2 linked regions of the Ketobacter sp. MCCC 1A13808 genome follow. The main gene of each other region encodes a partner of the protein of the gene in region 2 in a complex. Links are inferred from orthologs where the notes say so. Each region holds a gene or a part of one and is shown on either strand. Other genes may lie near its edges.

The links.
Region 1: the proteins of trxB (region 2) and trxA are in contact, whole or in part, in a crystal structure (PDB 1F6M), measured with the Escherichia coli proteins. The link is inferred for Ketobacter sp. MCCC 1A13808 from one-to-one orthologs.

The regions. Positions count from the first base shown.
Region 1 is NZ_VRKW01000012.1:38,776-41,784, forward strand. What follows is about bases 336-3,009. They hold trxA (thioredoxin TrxA), read right to left. Parts: upstream 1,998-3,009; coding sequence 1,674-1,997; downstream 336-1,673. Other genes in these bases: rho (transcription termination factor Rho), read right to left, coding at 336-1,242; FT643_RS18190 (Ppx/GppA phosphatase family protein), read left to right, coding at 2,238-3,009. In the rest of the region: more of rho, read right to left, coding at 1-335. UniProt on the Escherichia coli protein: Participates in various redox reactions through the reversible oxidation of its active center dithiol to a disulfide and catalyzes dithiol-disulfide exchange reactions.
Region 2 is NZ_VRKW01000001.1:83,627-86,772, reverse strand. Bases 68-2,878 are described here. They hold trxB (thioredoxin-disulfide reductase), read right to left. Parts: upstream 2,045-2,878; coding sequence 1,091-2,044; downstream 68-1,090. Other genes in these bases: FT643_RS00380 (alanine dehydrogenase), read left to right, coding at 2,216-2,878; aat (leucyl/phenylalanyl-tRNA--protein transferase), read right to left, coding at 268-993; FT643_RS00395 (arginyltransferase), read right to left, coding at 68-196. In the rest of the region: more of FT643_RS00395, read right to left, coding at 1-67; more of FT643_RS00380, read left to right, coding at 2,879-3,146.

The sequences.
Region 1 (3,009 bases), on a different replicon or contig from region 2:
GTCGAAGAATTCTTCGTTAGTCTTGGTGTCACGCATTTTGTCGATCAGGAATTCCATAGCCGAGATCTCATCCATGGGATGAAGGATCTTGCGTAGTATCCACATTTTTTTCAGTTCGTCTTCCGATGTCAGCAGATCTTCGCGACGAGTTCCGGATTTGTTGATATTAATGGCCGGGAAAACACGCTTTTCTGCAATACGGCGGTCCAGGTGTAATTCCTGATTACCGGTACCTTTGAACTCTTCGAAAATCACTTCATCCATTTTCGAACCGGTGTCCACCAGCGCGGTGGCCAGTATGGTCAGGCTGCCGCCTTCCTCAATATTTCGTGCTGCCCCAAAGAAACGCTTGGGTCTTTCCAGTGCGTGGGCGTCAACCCCACCAGTCAGTACTTTGCCGGAAGACGGGATGACTGTGTTGTATGCACGAGCCAAGCGGGTAATCGAATCCAGCAGAATAACGACATCCTGTTTGTGCTCAACCAGGCGTTTGGCCTTTTCCAATACCATTTCTGCCACTTGAACGTGTCGCGAAGGCGGTTCGTCGAAAGTGCTGGCGACCACTTCGCCACGTACCGTACGCCGCATTTCGGTCACCTCTTCAGGGCGCTCGTCGATCAGCAATACAATTAAATGGCATTCCGGGTTATTGCGCGTTAGCGACTGTGCAATGTTCTGCAGCATCAGGGTTTTACCGGCTTTCGGAGGCGACACAATCAAGCCACGCTGACCTTTACCGATGGGAGCGACCAGGTCGATCGTGCGTGCAGTGATGTCTTCGGTGCTGCCGTTGCCGACTTCCATCAGAAAGCGTTGCTGCGGAAATAACGGTGTCAGGTTCTCAAACAGGATCTTGTTTTTCGCGTGCTCCGGGCGATCCAGGTTGATTTCATTGACCTTCAATAGCGCAAAATAGCGCTCGCCTTCCTTGGGGGGGCGAATCTTACCGGAAATACTATCGCCGGTGCGTAGGTTAAAACGACGTATCTGGCTGGGTGACACATAGATGTCATCTGGGCCCGCTAAATAGGAGCCTTCGGCTGAACGCAGGAAGCCAAAACCGTCCTGAAGAATTTCCAGAACGCCGTCACCGAAGATATCTTCGCCGCTTTTGGCATGTCGTTTAAGAATACTGAAGATGATGTCTTGTTTGCGCGTCCGGGCCATGTTGTCCAGGCCCATAGAAGACGCTACTTCGATCAGTTCAGCAATGGGTTTTGTTTTTAATTCGGTGAGATTCATTTCCGTGGGGGTCATGTTTGAAGGTTAACGTTAAAGGTATGGAGAGCTACAACCAAAAGGCTGTTAGCGAACGAGTAGAGCTTCCTGTCTAAACGGGTCGTAAAAATGGTGCGAGAAGCGATTGGCAGAGATCCTGTTCGGATGGATCTTCTTTGGTTCGTAGACCCTAAATATATTTAGATTCGGGAAATGCTTCCCAGGACTTAGGGAGGCACTAAAAGTAATCTAGCATCCGCTAGCCAAAGCGTCCAGGTTATTGCTTCAAACGACTTCGCGCCCGATCCTTCACATAATGCTAATTCAAAAGTTCTGAGGGGTGAGGAATCGAAGAGACAGTTTGATTTGCTCTCCGTTGTTGCGCTTATTACGTTTTGATTGAAGGCGCAACATCGAAGTAAGAAACCCCGGCTCGCAGAGTCGGGGTTGGGTAATTATATATTACTGTCTAGGAACGCTGTCAATTGCGATTTTGATAAAGCGCCAACTTTTGTCGCTTCAACGTTGCCATTTTTGAACAACATCAAGGTCGGAATGCCCCGAATACCGTATTTGGGGGGGGTTTCCGGGTTTTCGTCAATATTCAGCTTGGCAATGGTAAGTTTGCCGTCATATTCGCCGGAGATCTCTTCCAGAATCGGTGCGATCATCTTGCAGGGTCCGCACCACTCGGCCCAGTAGTCCACCAGCACCGGGTTTTCTGATTGCAACACCTCAGCTTCAAAGTTGCTGTCAGTTACATTTACTAGTTTGCTCATGTATTTCTCCAGTTGTGCCACAGACTACCTGTGTTAAGCGGATAGTATAGGGCATTAATCATGTGCGCATCGTTCCGATTGTACAATTAGCATCGGCTAGTATTCAATCTCGGTGTGCGGGGAATTCCTACTGGTGTCATGACGTTATGGTGTTATTATCGAAAATTAACGCCAAATCACCCATGTGTGGCTCGATATTATGGGCTGGCACTATAGCTAATTAAAGATGGAAAGCCAATTTTGACTGAACAACCGGACTCAGATGTAGCCGATGCGCCGAAGATGGCGGCGATCGATATGGGCTCAAACAGTTTCCACATGGTGATTGCCCGAACCGACACCGAAGAAGTGCGCCCGACCCAGAAACTGGCGGAAAAGGTGATGCTTGCTGCCGGGTTGGGAGAGGACAATGTGCTGGATGATGATGCCTTTCAACGGGGGCTGGATTGTTTGCGCCGTTTTGCCCAGTGCCTGGAAGGGATCGAGCCGAAGTGGATTCGTTGTGTGGGCACTAACACACTGCGTAAAGCCCGTAATGGTGAGGCTTTTCTGCGTGAAGCGCGCCAGATCCTGCAATGTCCGGTGGAAGTGGTGGCGGGCCGCGAAGAGGCCCGTCTGATCTATCTCGGGGTGTCCCATTCGCTGGCGAGCAGCATTGAGAATCGCCTGGTGTTTGACATCGGTGGCGGCTCGACCGAATTTATTATTGGCCGCGAATTCGAACCGTTGTTAACCGAAAGTTTGCACTTGGGGTGCGTTTCCTATCGGGAGCGGTATTTTCCCGACGGCAAAATTACCGAGCAGGGCTTCAAAAAAGCGGTGCTGAAAACCCGGGTTGAAGTATCCAGTATCGAAAAAGAATACCGGGATCTGGGTTGGTCTAGTGCCGTGGGCGCGTCGGGCACCGTCAAAGCCATCAAAACAGCGCTGATCGAGAATGCATGGTATACCGATGGTATCGAGCTGGATGGTTTGTATAAGCTGCGTGACAAAATTCTCAGCTTTAATACCC
Region 2 (3,146 bases):
CCGAGCATTGGCGGCAGTGGGGGCGATAAAGGTAATTTCCGCTGCGCCGGAAACCAACCTCGGACAATTCGCTGTAGAGATTATGATCCAGATTCGCCTTGGGATCAGCAAACAGGGTGATTGCATCATTCCGGGGCAAATAACTACATTGATGCAGTGGTGTTACAAAAAATTTTACAGCTGCGAGATCAGTCATAATCCTAATGGTTTAAGCCTTTGTTTTCAGACTTCTTACAGTATTAAACGAATTAAAATTTGTTTCCAGTCTCAGCTTACAGAATATTTCCATCGAAGCTCCCATTTTGGCGGGCGTGCAGTTAGTAGCTTAGTAAGTGGGGGCACGTTGGAAGACAGATAGGATTTGAACTGACTGCGTTTAATAGGTCGTGCCCCCAGACTGCTCAGGTGGGGATTGCCAACCTGGCAATCAATGATTGGGAAGCCCCATTGCTTGAGTTGGCCTACCAAATGAACAAATGCAATTTTAGATGCATTGTCAGCCCGGCTAAACATGGATTCGCCGAAATAAAGAGTGCCCAAGGCAATGCCATAAAGGCCGCCTACTAATTGGTCGTCGAGCCATGTTTCTACGGAGTGCGCGTATCCTAAGCTGTGAAGGTGCATATAAGCCTGGATCATGTCTTCAGTGATCCAGGTACCCTCGCTGTCGCGTCGGGGCGCTGCACAGGCGCGGATCACGGATTCAAAAGCCTGGTCCATGGTGACGTTGTATTTGCCTTTGCCCAGCGTCTTGTGCAGGCTTCTGGATATGTGCAGTTCTTGGGTAAACAGCACGGTGCGGGGGCTGGGTGACCACCAGAGAATGGGCTGGTCATCGGAATACCAGGGAAAAATTCCCAGTGAGTAGGCTTCTATCAATCGCTCCGGTCGTAGATCACCGCCTGCTGCTAGTAAGCCATCCGGGTCTGCGAGCGCGTGCTCGATCGGTGGGAAGCCTTGGCTTTCATAGTCCAGTACAGGGATTTTAATCATGGCGCAGGGCAGGGTAAAACGTGATAAGGGAAGGGGCTGATACCAGTAATATTACAGTACTCCAATCAAGCCCCGTCCTGCTCAAGAAAATCAATGGTTAGTTGTTTTCATCCAGGAATTTTTCAGCGTCCAGTGCAGCCATACAGCCAAATCCTGCTGAGGTGATTGCCTGACGATAGACGTGGTCGGTTACATCGCCTGCAGCAAATACGCCTTCGACGCTGGTAGCCGTGGCGTTACCTTCAATGCCGCTATTAATTTTTATATACCCGTTTGCCATATCGAGCTGCCCTTCGAAAATACCGGTGTTGGGCGTATGGCCTATGGCAATAAACACACCCTGTAGGTCGATGTCCTTGGTCTCACCGCTGCCTACACTTTTTATCCGCATGCCCGTCACGCCCATGTCGTCACCCAACACTTCGTCCAAAACGTAGTTCAATTCCAGAGTGACGTTGCCGTTGTTGGCGCGCTCCATTAGCCGGTCCTGTAATATTTTCTCTGAGCGGAAGGTTTCGCGGCGGTGCACGACGACCACTTCTTTTGCAATGTTAGCGAGATATAAGGCTTCTTCTACTGCCGTATTCCCGCCGCCAATGACAGCCACTTTCTGATTACGATAGAAGAATCCGTCGCAGGTGGCGCAGGCGCTCACACCTTTGCCTTTGAATGCTTCTTCCGAATCCAGTCCCAGATAACGGGCGGAGGCACCGGTAGAAATAACTAGAGCATCACAAGTGTAGGTCGCGCTGTCACCATAGAGGGTGAAGGGGCGTTTACTGAGATCCGTTTTATTGATGTGATCGAAAATAACTTCTGTTTCAAATCGCTCAGCATGCTGCTTCATGCGCTCCATTAACTCAGGGCCCTGAACGCCATCCTGGTCGCCAGGCCAGTTGTCCACATCGGTAGTGGTGGTCAATTGGCCGCCTGGCTGGATTCCGGTGACCATAACCGGATTCAGGTTAGCACGGGCTGCATAGACTGCAGCGGTATAACCGGCGGGGCCGGAGCCGAGGATAAGTAGTCTGCAATGCTTGGTTTCGCTCATGAATCGGGCTTCCGTTATAGATGGCTGTGAGGGTCTGCCATATGAATCAAATGTGGAACTTATACTGATTTACCGTGCCTTTAGCAAATAGTTCCTCTAAATCAGCGGTATAGCCTTTGACTATGTGCTAATAGTGTATTTGCAGGTGGTGTTTTTAACCGGAGAGAGGCAATGGCTCAACAGTTGAAAGTTGGCATACCCAAAGAAAACAAACCCATGGAGGGCCGTATCGCACTGGTGCCTCATGCAGTGAACGAGTTGGTACAGCAGGGCGTACCGGTGGTAGTGGAAAGTGGAGCCGGAAAAAAGAGCGGGTTCAGTGATTACGAATACAAACAAGCCGGAGCGGTGATAGCGGATTCCGCACAGCAGCTGTACGCCGCAGTTGATCTGATTGTGAAGGTGAAAGAGCCAATCGCCCAGGATCTTGCCCTGCTCGAATCCAGGCATCTGTTGTTTTGCTATCTGCATCTGGCCCCCAATCCGGATCTGGCTGCAGCGTTGTGTGACATCGGGCTGACCGCTGTCGCATTCGAGACCGTGCGAGAAAATGGCGGTTTGCCCTTATTAGCGCCCATGAGCGAGATTGCAGGCCGGGTAGCCGTGCAGGCAGGGGCGCATCTTCTGCACAGTTCAATGGGAGGGCGGGGGGTATTGCTCGGAGGCGTTACCGGAACCGCAGCGGGTAGGGTCGTTATTATCGGCGCCGGAGTTGCAGGTCAGAATGCCGCTGCGGTGGCTGCTGCCAGTGGAGCACAGGTGATCGCTTTTGACCGGAGCGCCGAAGCACTCAAATCCATAGAAAGGCTGGCGCCCAATATTACCGGTCTATACGCGTACGCAGGGGCGATAGAGCAAGCATTACAAACGGCTGATTTGTTGGTTGGGGCTGTGCTGATACCCGGTCAAAAAGCGCCGCATATCGTGACCCGCGAAATGGTCCGCAAGATGCCTCGTGGAAGCGTGATTGTTGATATTTCGGTTGATCAGGGCGGCTGTATTGAAACTATCCGTCCAACCGACTACCGGGATCCAGTCTATGTCGACGAAGGCGTGCTACACATGGGCGTTACCAATCTGCCGGGAGCGGTGCCCAAGACAG